DNA from 4 places in the Paenibacillus sp. P13VS genome. Region 1 is predicted to be linked to each of the others. Evidence: a T-box and tRNA genes for the amino acid it is inferred to sense, from the RefSeq annotation. Region 1 holds a T-box; the other regions hold tRNA genes.
The links. The T-box of region 1 lies ahead of leuS (leucine--tRNA ligase). A T-box ahead of a tRNA ligase gene usually reads a tRNA of that ligase, here a tRNA-Leu.
Positions count from the first base shown of each region.

Region 1 (5,820 bases):
ATGAAGAAGAGCAGCCTTTTGTCCTGGATGAACGCTCCGTATCCTATATCTGGACCTGCGACATGGATCGTGAACGGTGTGAGATTGAGCATCATCTCAGCATTTTCTCCCGGGTGGATGACGGCGGCAGGGACATGTACCAGCGTTTCGAAGAGGTTCACGTTCAGCGTGCGTACGATCCGGACTGGATGAAGCTGGAACTGACCAAAGCTGGATTCAGGAATGTCCGTGTATATGCTGATTTCACATGGAAAGAAGCTGGGGAAGGCGCGCAGCGGCTATTTTACGTCGCGGTGAAATAGAATTGCAGATAGGGAACCGTCCTTGCAACAGTGAGGGCGGTTTTTTCCTGTTTTTATGATGAAATGCATTGCCAGCACCAGTGAAGAGAGCCATAATGGACGAAGGTGGAAAACGTGGAAAACGCTTACCCGATCTTGATGAATAGAATTCGTATTTATAAAAAAAGGTGGTGCAGAAGTGGAAAGTACATACAAAACAAGGCTGACTTCAGAACAGCTGAATGCAATTGCCAAGCAACATTTTAATACAGGCATCCTGGAATATAGGGAAATGATTGACGGATGGGCCAACCATGCTTATTATATCTCGCTCGGCAACGGGCAAGAGGTGGTGCTCAAAATCGCTCCTTCCAAGGTTGGTAAACCATTGCGTTGTGAGCAGGATCTCCTGATGGCAGAAGTTCAGGCACTGCGTCTTGTGGGAGAGCTTCGAGATGTACCGGTCCCCCGTGTATTGGCGTGGGATACCACATGCAGTCTTGCTCCGGCGGAGTATTTTATGATGGAATATATGTCTGGCACGCCTTACAACAAGGTCAAAGATCAGTATAGTGCAGCAGAGCAGGCAGAGATTGAAGAGCAGCTTGGTGCATTCAATCGCCGGATCAACGAGATCAGAGGTGAAAAGTTTGGCTATTTTTCAGAAAAGAAACCAAAGTATAACACCTGGAAGGAAGCATTTTTGAGTCTGATGGATGATCTGCTGACCGACGGAAGAGAGGCTGGCGTAAAACTTCCTATGGATTATGATGAGCTTGCCCAATTGATTAGGGAGAAATCGGATGTGCTGAGCGATGTCAACGAGCCGGTACTCATTCACTGGGATCTGTGGGATGGCAATGTATTTGTGGAACAGGGGCGGATTACAGCCATTATTGATTTTGAGCGCTGCCTATGGGCGGATCCCCTGATGGAGCACTACTTCAGTCATTTTAATTATACAAAAGGGTTTGTGAAAGGTTACGGTAGGGCCATCACAACGGAGAGTGAACGAAAACGAAGAAGCTTGTACGATCTGTATTTCGATCTGATCCTGTGGATTGAATGCGAATATCGTCAATATGATAACCAGGAACACATTCAGTGGGCAATTCATAACTTGGAAGAAGGAATCGAGCGATTTCGAATGTCCTAGCCCGAATGGGGAAGAACTGCATTATTTATAGCAACAAACCAAGCAATATTGACTTTAGTCGTGCTTTTTTATATAATGGTCCCGATATTGTATACATATTTCGATGATAAGGAACAGTAGTGAGTCCTGTACATGACAGAGAGTCGGCGGTTGGTGCAAGCCGATTGACAGTATTTCACGAACTCGCCTTGGAGAAATGCGGTGATTACACCATCCTGTGCTTGAATGTCTGGCATTTCGTTCAGGAATGGAAATCCGCATCGGTTAACCGCCGTTACAGGTCCAAAGGGAGTGGATGACGAAGCACGTTCGTCCGCTAACTAGGGTGGTACCACGGGAATTCAACCTCTCGTCCCTAGCGCTGCAAACGCTATGGATGCTGAGGTTTTTTTGTTGCAATAAAAGTGAATAACCAAGAGGAGGAACAATAGATGAGTGAAAATCACCAGCCGAAGCACGGCTATCAGCCGCAGGTAATGGAGAAAAGTTGGCAGCAGTATTGGGATGAGAACAAAACGTTTAAAACAGGTGAAGACCCGGGTAAACCGAAGTTTTATGCACTCGACATGTTCCCCTATCCATCCGGTTCAGGTCTGCACGTAGGTCACCCGGAAGGGTATACGGCAACGGACATCGTTTCCCGTTACAAACGTATGCGTGGTTATAATGTGCTTCATCCAATGGGCTGGGATGCTTTCGGTTTGCCTGCTGAGCAGCACGCTCTGGACACGGGCGAGCACCCACGGGAAATTACATTCCGCAACATCGACAATTTCCGTCGTCAAATCAAGTCTCTTGGTTTCTCTTACGACTGGGATCGTGAGATCAGCACAACAGACCCTGAATACTATAAATGGACACAATGGATCTTCATCCAGCTGTACAATAAAGGCTTGGCATACGTAGATGAAGTGCCGGTTAACTGGTGTGAAGCGCTGGGTACGGTACTGGCTAACGAAGAGGTTATTGACGGCAAAAGTGAGCGCGGTGGTCATCCGGTTGTACGCAAACCGATGCGTCAATGGGTACTGAAAATCACGGAATATGCAGAGCGCTTGCTGGAAGATCTGGAAGAGCTGGATTGGTCCGAGAGCATCAAGGATATGCAGCGCAACTGGATTGGCAAATCCACAGGTGCAGAGGTTGTATTTGCCATTGAGGGCAGTGAAGAAGTTATTAAAGTGTTTACAACACGTGCGGATACTCTGTTCGGTGCAAGCTTTGCCGTTCTTGCTCCTGAGCATGAATTGGTCGATGCAATTACGACAGCGGAACAGCGTGAAGCCATTAAGGCTTACCAGGAGCAGGCCGCTCGCAAGAGTGATCTGGAACGTACGGATCTGGCCAAAGAAAAAACCGGCGTATTCACTGGTGCCTATGCGATCAATCCGGTTAATGGTGCAAAGCTGCCTATCTGGATTGCGGATTATGTGCTCGCTGGATACGGTACAGGAGCGGTTATGGCAGTTCCGGGTCATGATGGACGGGACTGGGAATTTGCGAAGCAGTTCGGTCTGGACATCATTGAAGTTATCCAGGGTGGGGACGTAACACAAGAGGCATATGCTGGTGACGGACCGCATGTGAACTCCGACTTCCTGAACGGACTGAATAACGAAGAAGCGATTGCGAAAATGATCGCATGGTTGGAAGAGAATGGTAAGGGGCAAGGGAAAACAACGTATCGCCTGCGCGATTGGTTGTTCAGTCGCCAGCGTTACTGGGGTGAGCCGATTCCAATTCTGCACCTGGAAGATGGAACAATGAAGACGGTACCGGAAGATCAACTTCCTTTGCTGCTGCCGGATATCGACCAGATCAAACCTTCAGGTACTGGGGAGTCTCCACTGGCGAACGTAACGGAGTGGGTAAATACGGTGGACCCGGAAACGGGAATGAAAGCCCGCCGCGAGACCAATACGATGCCACAATGGGCGGGAAGCTGCTGGTACTATCTGCGCTTTATCGATCCACACAACGACAAAGAGCTGATCTCCCAGGAGAAACAGCAGCAGTGGCTGCCGGTTGACCTGTATATCGGGGGAGCCGAGCATGCCGTGCTTCACCTGCTGTATGCTCGTTTCTGGCACAAGGTGTTGTATGATCTGGGCGTGGTGAATACCAAGGAGCCATTCCACAAACTGGTGAACCAGGGTATGATTCTGGGAACCAATAACGAGAAAATGAGTAAATCCCGTGGTAATGTCATTAATCCGGATGAAATTGTAAATGAATTCGGAGCCGATACATTGCGTCTCTATGAGATGTTTATGGGACCACTGGAAGCTACAAAACCGTGGAATGCTAACGGGGTAGAGGGTATGTACCGCTTCCTGTCACGCGTATGGCGTCTCTTCATCAACGAGGATACTGGAGCAATCAACGACAAGATCACTGTGGATGGCGGAACGGAAGAATTCAAACGCACAGCTCACAAAACGATCAAAAAAGTTACGGATGATCTGGAACATCTGCGTTTCAACACAGCGATCAGCCAGTTGATGATCTTCATCAACGATGCTTACAAAGCCGATACATTGCCACGTGAAGCGATGGAAAACTTTGTACAGCTCTTGTCCCCACTGGCACCGCACATGGCGGAAGAATTGTGGAGCCGTCTTGGACACGAAGGAGGAATCTCCTACGTAGCTTGGCCGGAGTATGATGAATCCATGACAGTAGATGCTGAAGTGGAGATTGTTGTACAGGTCAACGGCAAAATCGTAACTCGTGCAACGATTGCCAAAGATCTCGATGCACAAGGCATGCAGGACTTTACAATGGAACTGGCACCTGTCAAACAGGCTCTGGAAGGCAAGACCATTCGCAAGGTCATTGCCGTTCCAGGCAAACTTGTTAATATTGTTGCCGGTTAATTTCACCGGCTCTAAATACTTCATCCAGCTTCAACAAGTCCTCTTCGTACTTGTCGTGGGTTGTATGGATTAGGCTGTCGAATACACCGTCCAGGCTGTTTTTCATTAAAGCAAGTGCCTGGGCGGTAATGCCACCGGGAACGGCAACGCGAGCCTGGAGCTCTTGGGGGGTATATCCTCCTTCCGTCAGCAGCTTGCCTGTTCCGAGGAGCATTTCACCTGCAAGAGCGCAGGCGTCTGCGCGTTTGATCCCTGTTAGTTTGACGGCACTCTCGATCCATTGTTCCAGGAAGAAGGATATGAATGCAGGTCCGCAGCTCGAAAAATCGGATGTGATCCGGGTGCAGGCTTCATCGACTTGGTAAGGTCTGCTGAAGTGACTGAGAAGTCCCTCCAGAACGGATCGGTCTTCAGTGGTCATGCGTTCGCCATGAATGCACAGGGATGCTCCGCTGCCAACCTGGTGCGTAACGCTGGGGATAACTTTGGAGACTTTGCAAGGAAGTGAAGATTCCAGATGACGCAGCTGCACGGGACTGGTAATCGAGACGATGATATGATTGGGATTTACAACAGGCAGAATGTCGTCAATAACATGCTTGAATTCGAGTGGTTTCACGCATAGAAATATGATGTTGCTTCGGATGACAGTTTCCCGATTGCTCTGTGATTCATGCAGTCCGGGATAACGGAGGGATAACTGACGCACTTTGGAAGGGGTCCGATTGCTTGCGGCGATCTGCCGGGGCTCGAGTGCTCCGGATTGAATCAAGGCATAGATCAGCAGGCTTCCCATGCTGCCGGTTCCGATAAATCCAACCTTCATTGTTTCAGGCCTCCTTTCATGCTTTACGGTACTGGCGCAGTTCGTTCCTTCTAGTCTATGCACCAGGACTTGTATGACATGACATGAAAAAAGCAAAGCTTTGATTTCACCAGCAGCATTCAACGGTTCGGAAGCACCGCCCGTGTTCAGAATAATTTATTTTGAAGACAGGGAGAGGTGTGGAAGCATGAAATGGAAACAGGGAGCAGCCATTGCTGCTGCGGTGATAGGAAGTATATTCATATTATGGTCGGGCAAAAGTGAACAGCCGCCTTCTGGCTGGGAACCCATGCAGCTCGGCACCGAGACGCCGACGAAAGAGCAGGATCCCTCTGCTGTGCAGTCGGCTGTTTTGGGTCAAGGCGAAGTAAAGGTTACTGCTGATGATAACGCCAAGAAGGCTGCTGATGGCGCTGATTCGAAGGGAACTGAACAGGCAGAACTTGTCGTTGAAGAGACCGGTTCAACTCGCGCGTCAAACGAACCGGAGGCTGCTACGTCAACGGCAGTGGCGGCACCTGCTGCGGAAGCTGGACAACAAAATATCCAAACGGCTCAGCCGGTACAGGATATCGATAATGGTAAAATTGATGTTAATACCGCATCTGCTTCCAAACTGACGGAGCTTCCGGGCATAGGGGAGAAAAAAGCCCAGGCCATCATCGACTATCGAAATGCCCA
Region 1 is NZ_WYEV01000006.1:261,596-267,415, reverse strand. It holds gene GUA98_RS17440 (class I SAM-dependent DNA methyltransferase) at 1-302, shown strand, start outside; gene GUA98_RS17435 (phosphotransferase family protein) at 481-1,437, shown strand; T-box leader at 1,532-1,797, shown strand; gene leuS (leucine--tRNA ligase) at 1,869-4,313, shown strand; gene comER (late competence protein ComER) at 4,294-5,139, opposite strand; gene GUA98_RS17420 (ComEA family DNA-binding protein) at 5,327-5,820, shown strand, end outside.

Region 2 (5,820 bases), on a different contig from region 1:
TCAGCGCCTTGACTTTCAGCATGCGGGAAGCATGAGGTTCCAATAAACCACTGCTAAATCCCTCGTTAAACGTACCCAGTTCGGAATGGCTCCACAGGTCACGGACCGATGCAGGTCCTTCCAGACCGATATCGCTCCAATTGACCTTGACCTCAGTACTCCGGTTGCCCAGATTAAAGAGAGCCACACTGTACGTTCCATCTCCGTTATTGGCGTACCATACCTGCTGCTGAGTATCCATCGATACCGGATGAGCCGGACGTCCAGCCTGATTGACAGCGATCACTTCATCATTGGTAAGAAGTTCAAGTCCATAGCTGTCCAGCCTGGTCATGTCATTCCCTGTATACAACGGTGCAGACGAGATCGCCCAGAATGTCATGGCTGTCTTCCGTTCATCCTTGGTGAGCCCATCCATGGAACCATTGCCCACGTTTAGCGAGTCAAAATCATTCCACCCGCCAGGTCCTGCATCACGCCACCAAAGCGCAGCGATTGGAAACAATCGAGCAATATTAGCCCACTGCGTCAATCCCACATTGCTGTCGTATGCTTCGACGTCCCAATCGATACGCCAGCCATTAGCGTGCTTTTTCCAGAAATCCACGTAGTTATGGTCCAGTGCCCATGAAAGCTCGAACCAGATATTATGCCTTGCCAAAGCTTTGGACCAAGCCTCCACATCGCCTCGTGCATCCCGGCTCAGATTGTTAATGCCTGATCCTGGAGTCACGCTGTCGAATTTGACAAAGTTAATGCCCCACTCGCCCAGAAGATCTGCAATGGAATCGATGTATTTCTGAGCACATGGATTCGAAAAATCAATCTTGTAGGTATACGCATTCCAAGCATCCATCACGGTAAGTGGCTGATAAGCAATATCCTGCATTCGGCAAGCTCCGCCCGTCCCGTAAATCTCGAGGTTTTTATTGTATGCATCAATGGACAATCCGGGAATCAGATAGATCCCGATCTTCTGACCATTGTTATGAACATAGTCGATAACCTCCTGGAATCCGTTTGGATACAGTTCTTGGTTAGGAATCGGTCTTCCGTATTCATCATTATCTCCGTTCCATCCCGCATCAATATTGATATATTCATAGCCATGAGCCTGTAACTTCTCGCGCATGGCATCCGATTGCTTCTTGATGCTCTCCGCTGATGTCCATTTTACGGAAGGGTCATACACCTGCATACTGTAACTGCTCCAGCCCATGTAAGGTTTCTCAGCTAATGTTGTCTCTGCAGCCCCTTCAACCACACGACCTTTAGTCCCTGTAAATCCAAACTGAACTGCCGCAAAGATGAACACCAGAAAAACCATCGCCATCCGTTTACCCATTCGCTTCAAATCATCCCTACCCCCTCTGAAATAGTGAATTCAAATCCATAATGATAGCGCTTACCTTACGTGAAAAGAATAGTGGATGTATTATGCTCAGGGTAGGTACAATTCGGAATTTTGCGTACATTTCACCATGAAAGCGGGGGTACCACAGCCATAGAACAGGCATTTCTCCCCCTTACACCGGAGATTTTGCAAGTAAACTGCTGCCATCAGATCGATTCGGAGGACGTTGTTTAAGTAACGATGTGTGTATCGTAGTTATGGTCTTATGGTCAAGTAAAAAGACATAAAAAAAGGTCTCCCGCAGGCGTTAGCCTAACGAGAAACCTTTTCTTCTTATGATGCGGTCGAGAGGACTCGAACCTCCACGGGGGGTTAGCCCACACGGACCTGAACCGTGCGCGTCTGCCAATTCCGCCACGACCGCATATGGCATATCTCCGAGATAATCTATCGCGGCGACAAGAAATAATATATCATGTGAAATTCCGTGTGTCAACACTTAAATGATTTAGTATAAAACTAAGATGACTAAAAGGTATAAAATCTACTTGAGAACTGACTTTCCCTGCTAAAAATGAATCACGCTCTCTTCTACTACTCCAATTTACTTATTTGTCCAATTTTTGCGCTGATGAAACACAAATTACGTTTTTGTCATCATAAATAAACATGGAGAACTACTACTTTCCACAAAAAGTCTTGAATTCCGTTAACATTGCAGAAGGAAGAAAGGTTTGACAATTACGCATTTATGCAATATAGTTTCAAAAGGTTACAAAATATTAATTATTCATTTGCCGAGTTTCATGTTTGAAAACGGGGGAACCATTTTGGGTGAATTATTCTTATACATAGGAAATATAGGGAACCTTCTACCGAACCCTTAGCTAACTCCGTAGGCATCGAAGGGAGAACATTGATTTTGAAAAAACTGATCATTTCTATTTTTGGCGCAGCCGTTCTATTTACATCTGGTGCAGCAAGCACTGAGGCGAGCAGTATCAACACCGTCGTTAACAACATGACTGGAATACCTTACAAGTGGGGCGGCACGACGCTGGCCGGGTTTGATTGCTCTGGATTTATGAGATATATTTTCCAAAAATATAGCATTGAATTGCCACGTACTTCACAGCAGCAAGCCAAGGCGGGTACTCCGGTATCCAAAGCCAATATCCGCACAGGTGATCTGGTATTCTTCAACACTTCAGGCAGCGGCATTTCGCATACAGGCGTATACATCGGAGGCGGGCAATTCGCTCATGCTTCCAGCAGTAAAGGTGTCAGCATCACCAAAATGTCGAATCCATACTTCAGTGACCGCTATGTAACAGCGCGCCGGGTGACCGGACAATTTATGTATAACAAGATGCTTGGAAAAATATAAGTTGCACAAGAAACAGGCTCTGGAATGATCCAGAGCCTGTTTTGCTGTCTGGTTATTCAGACTCACTTGCAGGAAAAACCTTAGTGCAACGCTTTTTGCACACGCATTGCGCCTTGAGACAGCGCGTGACCGCCGCCTACCGCTCCAGCTACCGCAACCGTCTCCATAATCTCCTGATCGGTTGCGCCCTTCGCACGGGCCTCTTCTACGTGGTAAAACGTACATACTTCGTTATTGGCAAACAATCCGATGCCGAGGGCAATCCGCTGCTTGGTTTTGGCGTCGATGGCACCTGACTGAAAGCATTCACCTGTAAAATCGTGATACGCTTTGACTACGCCAGGCAACACATCGCTTAATTCTCCAATCTGATCCTTGTAGGCATGTACCTTATCATTCATCAATGTCATGGCTACCCGCACATCCTCTCGGCTGATAAGTTTACGAATTCTCGCTGTATCTATCTTCTCTCCCGAGTGGCGGAATTATGCCAAACCATCCATGGTAATTCCATGCATTCCGACTCCAGAGCGGCTCTATTCATTCAGCCGGACTTTGGCGTGGTTCACTAAAGAGCTGATAGCGATAACTGCGGTCCAGCTTGACCACACGTCTGTTCTGGCGACGGATAAGCACCTGTTCCCCATCCCAAGCAACGACAATCCCTGTTACATCGTTGGACTCCAGACCATCCCGTACCACTCTTACTTTTTCACCCGATAAGCGCAGTGCATCTAATTCTGCATCACTAATCATGTCTATGGCTCCTATGTTTCAAAATAATTTACAAAAAGAGACCTAAATGAAGAGTCATTTAGGTCTCACGTGACTGTATTGGACTGTTATGTCATTCGAAAAATATCCCGACTGAAAGTTACCGCTGCGCGTGCTCTTTGCTGTCGTTCTTCTCGAACCAAAAATCAAGCACTTTGGCGGACATCACACGTTCTTCAAGGTACTCCACTTGATGTGGTGTAAATTGTTCTTTCCAAGCGAAGGACAACTCTTCACACAAGCCTACAATGGTCAGCAACTCTGACCAGGCAACATAGCGTTTGTACCAGAAAAATTGAGGATGTTCAATCATATAGGGATAAAGGTCATCAAATTCCGTATGTTTACAATCCAGGGCACGTTCAAAATGAACTTTCGACTCCGCCAGCTTTTCAATAAAAAATTGTTCTGATGCCGGTTGGTTCCCCATGGTGTTGCCTCCTCTCCCTAACATAACCCCATTATAAATGAAATTCGCGGTCATGCAAAGGCATTGTTCAAAAAATAGGCTTTTTCCTTTAAACTGTCACATTTGGTTATCGTCGAATTGCACGGTTCCATCATTCAGTGAACGAATGCGCACCAAGGCTTCCACCGGAATGCCCTGCTCACGGATCGTACGTGCACCGGCCTGAAAACATTTCTCGACCACGACACCGAATCCGACGAGCTCCGCCCCTGAACGTTCAATGATCTTAATGACACCGCGAGCTGCATCTCCGTTGGCGATAATATCGTCTATAAACAAAATACGGTCATTCTCATGAATATATTCGCGGGATACCATAATATCGGTTACGATCCCTTTGGTAAAGGAAGGTACACGTTCACAGTAGGCATCGGGATCTGCCAGAAGTGTCTTTTTTCGACGGGCAAATACGAGCGGCACCCCAAGTTCATGTGCTGCGGCAAAAGCAACCGGGATCCCTGAAGACTCCACCGTTATGACCCGTGTCACTCCACTTTCACGAAAGCGAGCGGCAAACTCGCGGCCCATCTCCATTGTCAGTGCAGGATCAATCTGGTGATTCAATAATCCGTCCAGCTTCAGCACCTGATCCGAGATGACTACGCCTTCTTGTAATATTCGTTGTTTTAATACTTCCATCATTCGACCTCCCAAGCCTATCCTATGAGGTAAAAGTATCATAGATGAGGCTGTCAGTTCAAGCGAAATCGGCTTTCCTCCATCATTGACCGATTCTGAGAACGAAAGCTTCTTACAATTGTCATGAGTTACCAGGGTCAAGCATACCTTGTACCATGGTACCCGCATGTCCAAACTATTATGGGGCCTGAGAGGGGAAACGCATGAAACAGGCATTCCGGGTGCTGCAGATCGCATTTACATACATCGGAACGGTTGTAGGAGCAGGCTTCGCGACAGGGCAGGAAATACTGCAGTTTTTTACCCAGTATGGCAAATGGGCCACCATCACCATTGGCTTATCGACCATACTATTTGTCTGGCTGGGCACCAAAATGATGCTCATCGCCCATGATACCGGCTCCCGCTCTTACGAGGACCTGAACAAGCACCTATTTGGCCATAAGGCTGGAAAGTGGATTACCTGGATAACGCTTCTGATACTTATTGGTGTAAACAGTGTAATGCTCGCCGGAGCAGGCTCTGTCTTCGTGGAGCATCTTGGACTGCATTACCAGACTGGTTTGATTATTACGATAGTGGGAACGTACCTGCTTCTTGGACGAGGCATCAAAGCCATATTGCAAATGAATAGCATTGTGGTGCCGATGATGCTCCTGTTGTCCATCCTCATGATTACAAGCACCATACACCATCCCGGTGCCTTACGGTTCGTTACGCTGACTACAGATACCAATCCTATAAAGGTGTGGCTGTCTCCACTATTGTATTCCTCCTTCAATCTGGTACTGGCCCAAGCTGTTCTGGTGCCGGTAGGCAATCAGATCCGTGATCGTAATGTCCTGAAATGGGGCGGTGTACTCGGCGGAATCGGTGTAGGCTTCATGCTGTTAGCCGCCCATTTCGCCATGTCAGCCCAGATGCCAGGGATCATGCAGTTCGAAATTCCGATGGGGAGCATCGCCTTCCAACTTGGATGGGCTGTTCAATCCGTGTATGTAACTTTGATCTTCATGGAAATATTCACAACATTCGTCGCAGACATCTATGGTATGACTCTTCAGCTTGGTCAGCACTTACAAGTGCCCCCTAGATTAATTACATTAACCATTATGATGCTGTGCTACTCACTCAGCCAGTTTGGATTCAGTTCTCTCCTATCCATTCTCTATCCAATCTTCGGCACCCTTGCCCTAG
Region 2 is NZ_WYEV01000002.1:432,663-438,482, forward strand. It holds gene GUA98_RS02985 (X2-like carbohydrate binding domain-containing protein) at 1-1,345, opposite strand, end outside; tRNA gene GUA98_RS02990 (tRNA-Leu) at 1,694-1,778, opposite strand; cyclic di-AMP (ydaO/yuaA leader) riboswitch at 2,140-2,271, shown strand; gene GUA98_RS02995 (C40 family peptidase) at 2,277-2,741, shown strand; gene GUA98_RS03000 (carboxymuconolactone decarboxylase family protein) at 2,822-3,151, opposite strand; gene GUA98_RS03005 (hypothetical protein) at 3,282-3,497, opposite strand; gene GUA98_RS03010 (hypothetical protein) at 3,616-3,945, opposite strand; gene GUA98_RS03015 (xanthine phosphoribosyltransferase) at 4,042-4,623, opposite strand; gene GUA98_RS03020 (hypothetical protein) at 4,827-5,820, shown strand, end outside.
Region 2: it encodes a tRNA-Leu, which carries the amino acid that the T-box ahead of leuS (leucine--tRNA ligase) is inferred to sense. The anticodon was not compared.

Region 3 (5,820 bases), on a different contig from region 1:
ACGAAAACGCCATGAATATGCGTACGGCTTGTTGCCTCTCCCTTTAACGCTTACGAGGTTAGCTGACGGATTCGGGCGCGAGAGTCGCCCTATTTCCGGCTTGCACCGAAAAATTCACCCCATGGATTAGCTGCAATGACAGCCATTCCGATTGGTTCCCCCGTTTCCCACCCATGAATGAATGGAAACTCAGCGATTAAAACATCGTTCCTGTTTCATATATTGACCAGAGCGATATTATCGTTTGTTTCGTTGTTCATGTTAAGTTTAATTGAATTAGAAATTACGATATGAATCATACACCCGCGACATGTTAGTGTAAAGTACGGTCAGATCACCGAATGGACGAATTTAAGGCATTACATATCAATGATATCGCTTACAACCTATCCATTCTCCATCCATCTCTGTGAAGCTCGCTAATTCTCGTTCTTATGAAAAACGGTTGTAATTTTAGATATATGTAAGTCAACATAGGAATTTAGTCAATTAGTTTTGCATTATCTAATTGTAAGCAATATAATATAACTATAGGAATCATTAACCCATTATACGATATGGAGGCGACTGATCATGTCCGTTTATGACTACAAAGTCAATACCCTTCGGGGCCAGGAAGTCGAGATGTCCGATTATCGCAACAAGGTGCTGCTGATTGTTAATACGGCGAGCAAATGTGGTCTGACCCCGCAATTTGAAGGCTTACAGGAACTTTATAACAAATTCAAAGACCGACAGTTTGAAGTACTGGGCTTCCCAAGCAACCAATTCGCTCAGGAAAAAGGATCTTCCGACGATATTGCAGAGTTCTGCCAGATGAATTACGGTGTAAGCTTCCCTATGTTTGAGAAAATTGATGTCAATGGCTCAAGCGCTCATCCTCTATTCCAGCACCTGACAACAGAGGCACCGGGACTGCTCGGATCCAAAGCCATCAAGTGGAACTTTACCAAATTCCTCGTTGATCAGAACGGACGCGTTGTGAAGCGTTATGCTCCAAAAACAACTCCTGACCAAATTGAGGCTGATATTGAGAAACTTCTGAAATAGATCAACATGGAGAGGCCATCATCAACAGGGAACCAGAGAAAGACCGGTTCTGTGTGAATGGTCTTTCTTTATGTTGTTCCAAACGCAAAAAAGAGGCTTTCCATATTCGGAAAACCTCTTCTTGTCGTACAATATGATGCGGTCGAGAGGACTCGAACCTCCACGGGCATACGCCCACTACCCCCTCAAGATAGCGTGTCTGCCATTCCACCACGACCGCATGTCGTAAATAATCGGCAACAAAATTGATTATACAGGATCACATTATAAAAGTAAAGCACTTTTATTAAAACTACTTTTGCACCTGTGTTTTTCCTCCAAATATCGGTTTTTATCGTCATGATCTTTTAACTGCTGCATACATTAAATTTCAAATCTTTTATATATCTTCATTTTTAATTGTAGCTCTCCATAAGAAAACATATCATATACATAACATTAATTTTATGTGTTTAAACTATTTTCAGTCACATAATGTAACATTTAAATATAATTAAAACTTAAAAACAAGAAACCATTGACAGAATACGGATATTTATGTGATTATATATATCATATAATTCGGATCTTAAACATAAAAGCTTTCGTAAATCAATATTAATGTTATATAATATAACATTTTACGAACATAGGAGGCGAAAGACCGTGAACCGTAGGAATAAGCTGCTCGATTATGTCAAACTGCTTGATTCCTCCATTCATGTCGGAGGTTTTACCCATTCATTTGGTATGGATGTACACATTGCTGAAGGCAGCATCCGAAATGCCGATGATCTGGAGTCCTTCATGCGCTGCCAGCTGCATCCCAGTATCGTTCGACTTGAGGGCATGGCGATTAAAGGTATCTACAGCGCAACAGATCATAATGACACATGGCGAACAGCACTCATTGACAAGTTGGTTCACGTTCAGCGGACTCCTTCTGATCAAAGGGAGCAAGCTGCTGCCATGGGTAAAAGACTGATCAAGCTGGCCCGGGCTCTCCACCCCTGGATTGAATTCAGTCAGCTCGAACACACCCTTGCCAAATACGAGTCTGTAGGCTGCCTCTCTACTGTTCACGCCTGGATTAACCACTACCTCGATATCCCCGTCGAGGAAGCGGTAATGGGTTACTTGCACTCAGCCATGAATGCATGCATAACCGAAGCTTCCAAAGTCCTCCCCATGCATAACGATACCACCCAGGAACTGCTGGTTCGCCTGGCCGCAGACCTGGAGCATGAATGGAATACCGTTAGCGCCTCCGCTGCGGATGGACCGGCACAGCCAACCTCCATGTCCATGAAATCGCTGTTCCCCAGCTTCTATATGCTTGGCGCAGGGCTGCATGCTTATCGCGCCTAATCTTACCACCTCCAAGCCCCCCTCATATTTCCCCAAACGAAAAAAGCACGCAGCAACCTCCTTGCTGACGTGCTTTTTCTTGTATGTCTATAGAACATCACGTTTTTACGTCATTATTTAATATTAATACACTATTTTTCATTGTTTCTAATTGTTACATGACGTAAATACGTATATAATGTAATGAACAGCTCGCATCTCCCACTATTATACACAGCCGAAGGCGGGTTGAAATACTTCTATGAGGGGTGAACCCTTTTGAACAAAAAGAAACCCGTAACTCCGTTCGGATGGGCCATCAAACGCCGCTTAACGGAGCTTCAGATGGACCAGAAAACGTTCTGCGAGAAGCACGACATCCCGCCGTATCGTTTATCCAATCTCATCCATGGCACACGAAAAGCCACCCGTTTCCGAAACCAGGTCGCAGACATTTTGCAAATTTCGGATGAACTTCGATGACACCACCATTACCCTGCCGTCCCGATCCTTTAACTGATTGCCAAGGAGGGCCTATTCATGAGCTTCTTTACAACCGACCTTGAAAGGTTATCCTTTCAATCCTTACGTCATCAACTCATCATCGTCGACCGCGACTGGAGAATCCGCAGCTGCAATACCGCATGGCAGAACGGGCTTGGGCGATTGCATCTCTCGAAATATAAAAAGGCCGACGCCCATCGACCGTCTTACGAAACGTTTCATTATCTTCAGCTGCTGCAGATATGGGCAGCCCAGGAAGAGGAAACCGAGAATTTATCCATTATTCAGAAGTTGGAGAAGATTCAATATCCCTTTGTTCACTGCCATACATATGACATATCTGTACAGTCTGCGAACCTGGACCTTCGATGGTTTAGGCTGGAGCTGACACCCTTGAATTACACTAATCCTCCGTCTCCAATAGGACTAGCTCTGATCTCGCATACAGACATCACGGAACAGAAGCGAATTGAACAGCAATTGAAGCTGGCTCTATCCGAAGTGAGAACACTACGCGGACTGCTTCCTATTTGCGCTGTCTGCAAACAGATTAAGGACGAGCAGGACATCTGGAATTCAGTCGAAAGTTATTTGGAGAGACATACCCATGCAGAATTTACACACGACATCTGTCCGGATTGCATCCGCAGACTATACCCGAAGTACTCTAATATTCTGGATAAACGCTCCTGAGCAAAGCAAAAAAGCAAAAAATAACCACCTCTCCTATACGGACAGGTGGTGTTCAAATTGAGACATATCCAATTCCTCCGGTGATCCTTGCAGCGCAATTACACCCTTATCCATGACATAGATGTAATCCGCAGCCCCGCGCACGAAGTCAATACTCTGCTCGACGAGCAGCACCGAAATGTCGCCCTTCGCCTTGATTTGCAGAATGACCTGCCGAATATCCTCGACAATTGAAGGCTGTATGCCTTCCGTTGGTTCATCCAGCAACAATAGTCCAGGCCGGGAGGCAAGCGCTCGCGCGAAGGCAAGCTGCTGCTGCTGGCCACCACTCAGATCACCGCCCTGTCGACCATACATGGTCGCAAGGACCGGAAACATCGCGAGCACATCTTCAGGAAACGTCTTCACCCCAGGCGCAGATGTCTCCAGACCGAGCAGCAGATTTTCCTTTACTGTGAGCTGAGGGAAAATCTCACGCCCCTGAGGAACATATCCAATGCCTGCCCTGGCACGTTTGGCAGGCTCCAAAGTGGATATATCCTGCCCTTTCCAGTGGATGGCCCCCTTCCTTGTTTTGAGCAGGCCCATCAACGTTTTCATCAACGTTGTTTTGCCGACACCATTCCGGCCCATGAGGCAGACCACCTGTCCAGGCAGGACATCCAAATTAACACCACGCAGCACATTGCTTTCCCCGTAGCCGGATTCAATTCGTTGCAGCGACAGCATGGTCATCTCTCCTTTTTCCCAAGTAGACTTCGGCCACCCTGGGATCTTCCTGCACTTCAGCCATGGTACCTTCCTTCAACAGCTTGCCTTCATGCATCACGGTCACTTTGGCCGCGTACTCACGGACAAACTCCATGTCATGCTCCACAACCACGACCGAACGTTCACGTGCTATCCCCTGTAACAACCTGCCTGTTTTATGCGTTTCCTCGTCCGTCATCCCGGCAACCGGTTCGTCCAGCAGCAACACGCGCGGTTCCTGAAGCAGCAGCATGCCTATTTCCAGCCACTGCTTCTCGCCGTGAGATAGCGCCCCTGCCCGTGTATACACGCGGTCTTGCAATCCAATTTGCGCTATGACCTGTTCCATTGCCGTGTTGATTTTCCCAAAGCGCGGAATCCCAAGAGTCCGAAGAGGTGAACGCTGACTTTCCGCCGCCAAAGCCAAATTTTCCTGTACGGTAAGACCTCCGAAGATGGACGGAGCCTGGAATTTGCGTCCTACACCCTTCCGGACGATCTGATGCTCCTTCAGACGTGTCAGCTCTGTGCCATCTTCCAGGCGCACCGTGCCGGAGACGGGTTTGGTTTTTCCGCAAATGACATCCAGCATTGTCGTTTTCCCCGCACCATTGGGGCCGATCAGAAAATGCAAATCATGCTCAAGCAGCTTCAGGTTCATGCCGTTAACTGCGACGAATCCGCCAAAAGCTACGGTAATACTTTCAGCCATCAACACGGGTGAAGCTTCAGTAGACTTCAGGTTTTTCCTTACTGACAGGGACATGCACAACCTCTCCTCTCCGCTTCAGCAATCGAACGACATTTCGATAGACTCCAACGAGCCCGTGAGGCATGAACAATACTACCGTTACAAACAGCCCGCCGAGAACAAACAACCAGCCTTCAGGGTACGCCTCACTTATCCCGGTTTTGGCTGCATTCAGAACCACCGCCCCGATCACAGCCCCAATCAACGTGCCGCGACCCCCCAAGGCAACCCATAACACCATTTCAATGGATGGAACAATCCCCATCATGGACGGCGAGATAATCCCCACCTGAAGAACAAACAGCATACCCGCTATTCCTGCAAGAGCCCCGGAGAGGGCAAACGTCAACGTTTTATAGCCCGCAGGATCATAACCCAGGAAACGTACCCGGTTTTCTCCGTCCCGCGAAGCTTCAAGCACCTGACCAAACCGACTATTTACTATTCTTCTGCAGAGAAGGTACGTGAGCACCAAAATGGCAAGTGTAATATAGTAGAGCACAATTGTTGTTCCTGCAGAATGCAGCGTGAAGCCAAAAATGGAGTTATAGCCGGTTATACCGTTAGTCCCCCCGGTCCACTCCTGTTTGCCAATAAACAGGGTAACCGTGATTAATACAAGGGCTTGTGTCAAAATCGTAAAATACACCCCGGTAATTCGGTTACGAAACGTAAACCACCCCAGCACAAATGCCAGCAAAGCCGGAAGAGCAATACCCAGAATTAACGCCACTGGAAATGAACGA
Region 3 is NZ_WYEV01000004.1:236,500-242,319, forward strand. It holds cyclic di-AMP (ydaO/yuaA leader) riboswitch at 33-205, opposite strand; gene GUA98_RS10885 (glutathione peroxidase) at 574-1,050, shown strand; tRNA gene GUA98_RS10890 (tRNA-Leu) at 1,188-1,270, opposite strand; gene GUA98_RS10895 (urease accessory protein UreF) at 1,696-2,397, shown strand; gene GUA98_RS10900 (Rha family transcriptional regulator) at 2,656-2,859, shown strand; gene GUA98_RS10905 (hypothetical protein) at 2,917-3,573, shown strand; gene urtE (urea ABC transporter ATP-binding subunit UrtE) at 3,607-4,302, opposite strand; gene urtD (urea ABC transporter ATP-binding protein UrtD) at 4,280-5,089, opposite strand; gene urtC (urea ABC transporter permease subunit UrtC) at 5,052-5,820, opposite strand, start outside.
Region 3: it encodes a tRNA-Leu, which carries the amino acid that the T-box ahead of leuS (leucine--tRNA ligase) is inferred to sense. The anticodon was not compared.

Region 4 (5,820 bases), on a different contig from region 1:
CAGGATGAGATACAGAATCGAATTCTGGTGGGAAGCGATGCTCCTATTGACTTCCAATCGCGATCTATGGCTGGGTTTGTGGAACAGGAGCCTGGGGAAGGATACATCATCGAGGACGAGCTTTGATTCTGGAGAAGAAGACAGACGCCTGATTTATAAAGCTTGTCATGGAGTTGTCAATTTTAATTGAAGAAACTGTAAAATATTCATACAAAATTAATACATTCATAACAACTTTCGTATAGAATAGTGAGAATATGCCTTTTCATGAAAATCCGGGGGAAAGCACTAATGATCGCAAAGAACAAAGCATCCAGATGGCGAAGAAAAGCGAGAACCTACAAAAAAATTAGCCTTCCCGCCTTGCTCAGTGGGCTGGTCACCATTTCGGTGCTGATGACCTTAACAATCATGTTTATTTCGTCTTACACAACGCAGAAGCAGTCTCTCATTGACAATACCTTGTCTCTTAATTATTCAAGCGCAGCTCAAATGAGTCAGACACTGGATTCGCTATTTCAGTCCATGCAGAGCAGCTTGAAATATGCTGCAGACTATTTTCCGCAGATGGACTATTCAGATACGGAAAAGTTGGATTCGACGCTGGAATTGATCCAACGCAGCAGCAATTATTTTAACTCTGTAGCCCTTGTGGATGAGAAGGGTGTGATACGCAGCATGTCGCCGTATTCGGGTTTATCCGTCGGGGCGCATGTTTCATCTGAGGCAGCCAAAAAAGCGATGGAGCTTAAGGCGCCCTATATTTCCGAAGCCTATCAGACCCCAAGGACGAAGCGCAGAAATGTTTTTGTCAGTGAACCGATCTTCGATGCAGCTGGACAATTTAAGGGGACTATTGGCGGTAATATCTATCTGCAGGAGAATAATATCCTGAACCTCTCTTTTGGAAGTCAGCTGAGGACAAGCAATGGTTCATATTTTTTTATTGTCGATGTCAAGGGCACGCTTCTATTTCATCCAGACACCAAAAGAATTGGTGAGGACATCAGTAAAAATGAAGTTGTACAAAAGCTGCTGAATGATCAAACAGGTAAGGAGCAGTATAAAAATCTGGCTGGCATAGATTCGCTTGCCGGGTATCAGAAGGTGCCTGCTACCGATTGGGGCGTCGTGGTCGTATCTCCAACTCAGACGGTGTACGATCAGTTGAATGAGCATATTCGCATGTTATTGCTGTATACTTCCGTTCCGTTTCTCCTCCTGACCCTGATTGTCATTCGGGTAGCGCGGAAACTGGCGAGTCCATTTGTCTATCTGGCCGATCTGGTTAATCAGGTGGATCAGGGTAAAGTGGACCTGCCAACCATGAAACCACATTGGAACAGGGAGGCCGATTTGCTAACCCGCACGGTTTTGGGTGCATTGATGAATTTTCGCAAGCAAACCGACCAGCTTACCTATGATGCCAGAACGGATGTGCTGACAGGCATGACGAATCGCAGGACATTTGAAGAAGTCATCCAGCAATGGATTGATGAACAGACGCCATTCTCGATTATTGTTCTGGATATCGACCGCTTCAAATCCATTAACGATACGTTCGGGCATCACGCTGGAGACGAGGTCCTGAAGCATATTGCAGGTCTGATCAGGTTGGCTGTTCGGCCGCAGGATGTGAGTTCCCGCTTCGGCGGGGAAGAGTTTGTCGTGCTGCTGCGGCACACCGGAGCTGAGACCGCCTATCAGATTGCCGAATTTATCCGTGTCACGGTTGAGGAGAGTATCATGCCGATTGATCGCTCCGTGACGATATCGGCAGGGGTTGCCGAATATCCGCTGCATTCATCTTCAGCGACGGAGCTGTTCCATCTCGCGGACACAGCTCTGTATCAGGCGAAGGAAGAAGGGCGCAATCGTACCGTGACCATTCAGACCGTAGATAGGTCATAAACAGGCCGGGAAGATCGCCTATGAAATACACGATAAAAAAGCTGATCCCTTATGAGAAGGAATCAGCTTTTATTGCGTTCACTATACTTCCTGTGACTTGGCTTGGACGACTTCATTTGTATAGGTTTCTCCCCAGTCCCGCATGCTGAATATGATCGGACGGAGCGTTTCCCCAAATGGCGTAAGTGAGTATTCCACTTTGGGTGGAACTTGAGGGTAGATTTCCCGGTGTACAATCCCGCTGCTTTCCAATTCTCTTAATTGCAAGGTGAGCATTCGCTGCGTAATGTCGGGAAATAACTTTCGGAGTTCATTGAAGCGTAAGGAACCCGAAAACAAGTGATACAGAATGGCTCCTTTCCATTTGCCTCCAATAACGCTAAGTGTAACTTCTACGGCGCAGCCATAGGGTTTGGGACATGTCTCGGTTGAGATTTTTTTCATCGATCTGCACCTCCGTCAGCTATGTGTATAGTATCAATTTAAGCACTACGTACTTAAAATGTGTGTATGTTCTCTTCAAAGCATACCATGTCTGATTCGGATTATAAACCCTCGATATCGGATGAATGAAAAGGTGAAATGTACAGTAAAAAAACCCGGTTTCGTTATACGAAACAACGGGTTGATGTAAGATTCAGGGTATACAGCAAGATTTTGTTGTTAGACCAGTGAAGACAAGATGGTATCACACAGGGCCATCGTTCCGACATTATCCTTGCCGCTCGAATGCGGAAGCGAATGATTGTGGCAGCATGACATGAAATGCGCCATCTCACCTACAAATCCACGAAGGTAGAGATCACGGTATGCGCCAGACATGGGAGAGTTGGAAGGCGTATAGACCGTATCCTGCTCTTCAAGAGCCTTCCAGGGGAGGCTGTCCGAAGTGCGAGAGTGATGGACGGTAAGTGTATTCATTTCTTCTGCTGACGCAAAACCGTGATCGAATGTAACCAGTACGCTTTCGCTTTCGCGTGACCATGCACTCATGCCTGCGAAGTAAGCACTGCCCACAATACCATTATCAAATTTCAGGGAGATGCTCTGATTAATATGTTCTCCATCCTTGACTGTGGTACCCGTCACGTGCTGTACCTCGCCGAAGAGGAAACGCATCAGATCGACCATGTGAATGGCAGCGAGCTTCATAAACTGTTCTTCGTTCTTGCAAAATGGAGTACTGTCAACCGTAAATTTCATCTGAAACGAACGCGTTCTACCCATTGAACCACCATCAATCAGTTCCTTTAATTTCATATATATAGGCGCATAGCGTTTCATAAATCCTACCATTAGTACAACGCCAGCCTTTTCGGCCGCATCAGCAATTTCTGCAGCTTCTCTGGCAGTCCAGCCAAGGGGTTTGTCAACATAGACATTCTTGCCTGCCTTGATGCATTGCAAGGCGAGAGACGTTTGATCCTCAGGTTGAGCCACCACAACAACGTTGTTACAGTCTTCGTTTTGCAGCATGAGAGCTGCGTTATCATATGCTGATCCTGTGCTGCCGTATCGCAGCAAAGCGGCTTGAGAACGTTCGATACTGCGAGTGGAGATGGCCTGGATGGTAGCCCCTGCTTCTACAGCAGAAGGGTAGATATTGGTCGTTGCGTGAAATCCGGCACCGATAAAACAAAGATTCATTTGAGTCATAACCATTCTCCTTCTTCAATGATATCTGGTGCTAACGATAGGAGGTTTTTAATTTCTATAAAAGGACATATGTCCTATCTATTTCATATAATAAAAAAAGTATTGCATTCTTCTTCCAGAGCCTGTATACTCTTAATTACGGTGAAACGAGAAATGGATTAACCGGTTGCTTTTCATCAAGGATGAGAAGATACATATTATGCGGTCGTGGCGGAATTGGCAGACGCGCACGGTTCAGGTCCGTGTGGGCTAACCCCCCGTGGAGGTTCGAGTCCTCTCGACCGCATCGAAGAGAAAAAGGTTCGAAGATTGCTTTTGCAATCTCTCGAACCTTTTTTTATTTTTCTACGAATTGAAATGCCTAAAAACTAGCTTTGATTAGGTGTCTTCTTGGTTCAGTTGTTAGTGTTGACGCCGGCGCTGGCGTAAGAAAATCGCTGTCCATAGTCCGGACAAGGCACCAATGATGCCGAAAAAGGAAACGCTGCCGACCACTTCATACGCCTGCAATTGGAACAAAAACGCAATCCCGCTGCCCAGGGTCGTTCCTGCAAGAAAACCGAGAGATAAGCCTGTATCTTTGCCGAGCTGCATGGGATCACCTGCTTCAAATAGTTTGTCAAAACATTTGCAAAATGCGGGTACAAGAAGTAAAGTGTGAACAGGAAAATCATTGAAATTTTTCCTATACTCATTGTGTGGCTTTTCCAGTGCAAATATGCATGAACTTAGAAACGGGAGGTTACGAACACATGAATATGAACGAACGCATTGCAGCTTGGAATGCAGAAGCACAGCAGTGTACCTGTGGACATGATCATCGGCTGGTACAAATGCAGGTCTTTTTGGAGCATGGTGCAATTCGTAGATTGCCGGGGTACCTGTTGGAACAGAGCTATAACCAGGTTACTGTGGTATATGATGGCCGGACAGGTCCGGTGGCGGGATATGAGGTGGTAAAAAGCCTGCAGGATGCGGGGCTCATAGCAGATGAATTCCAGATGCCTGAGAACAGCGCGGGGGATATCATTGCCGATGAGGCTGCGATTGTGCAGGTACTGCTTGGTGTAAAACAAATGACTCAGGCCATCATCGCAGTGGGATCGGGGACCATACATGATCTGGTGCGATTTGTGTGTGCCAAAATGAACAAGCCATTTCTGTCTGTCCCAACAGCGGCATCGGTTGATGGGTTCACTTCAGCAGGAGCTCCGCTCATTGTAAGCGGCATCAAGCAGACGTTTCAAGCTGTTCCGCCCGAAGCGATCTTTGCGGATATTGACATTACCCAGCAGGCTCCCCAGGCAATGACGGCAGCGGGCTTCGGTGATATGTTAGGCAAATATACGTCTCTGGCAGATTGGATTGTATCGCGTGATCTGGGCGGAGAGCCGTTCTGTCCGGTTGCTTACCGGATGACGGAAGAAGCGCTGACGGCCTGCATCGACAATGTTCAAGCCATCGCCGAAGGAAGAGCTGAAGGTATAACCGCATTGATGGATGCGCTAATCATCTCAGGTGCCTCCATGTTAATTATTGATCATTCCCGTCCGGCATCCGGCGGTGAGCATCACATTTCTCATCGTTGGGAAATGGAATTGATGGCAGCGGGCCGGAAACCTGTTCTGCATGGGGCCAAAGTTGGGGTAGCTTGTGCGCTTCTTACAGAGCGATACAAGGAACTTGCAAGGCTGTCCCGAGAACCTGTTTTTGATGTGTATGCTGCTTTACCTGATGCGTCACAGCTTACGGCATGGCTTGAGCAGGTTGGGGGGCCGACCACAACAGATCAGCTTGGGGTTACACCGGATATGGTGGAACATGCATTTGCAACGGCACACACACTTAGAGATCGATATACCGGACTCAAATATATTAATGAAACTTTGAACGTCGTTTAAAATAAAACCAACCTGTACAACGGATAAAATGATCCGGAATGGCACTGCATTTTCCTCTGATTTGTACGTACAAATCATACAGTTGTTTATTATAAGTTCGAACAAGTTCTTGGGCGAAAGTGAAGGGGACGTACGTCACAGGTGTATCAAGAGGTATGTTTCATTTAAAAAGGCTCTGTCCTCCCTTGTGGGAAGAACAGAGCCTTTTGTCTGTTCGCTTATTTAGTTGTTGCGTCGGTCTTTCAGGATGACATCTGCGAACAGGATGGTTTTCGGGATGCGGAAAAATTGTTCCGCTTGTTCCTGAAACGCGGCAGAAGGCAGCGTTCCCTGATGCAGCCATTTGCGGAAA
Region 4 is NZ_WYEV01000002.1:520,260-526,079, reverse strand. It holds gene GUA98_RS03470 (fused MFS/spermidine synthase) at 1-126, shown strand, start outside; gene GUA98_RS03465 (sensor domain-containing diguanylate cyclase) at 292-1,911, shown strand; gene GUA98_RS03460 (winged helix-turn-helix transcriptional regulator) at 1,993-2,355, opposite strand; gene GUA98_RS03455 (Gfo/Idh/MocA family protein) at 2,575-3,567, opposite strand; tRNA gene GUA98_RS03450 (tRNA-Leu) at 3,769-3,853, shown strand; gene GUA98_RS03445 (hypothetical protein) at 3,970-4,161, opposite strand; gene GUA98_RS03440 (sn-glycerol-1-phosphate dehydrogenase) at 4,320-5,468, shown strand; gene GUA98_RS03435 (helix-turn-helix domain-containing protein) at 5,691-5,820, opposite strand, start outside.
Region 4: it encodes a tRNA-Leu, which carries the amino acid that the T-box ahead of leuS (leucine--tRNA ligase) is inferred to sense. The anticodon was not compared.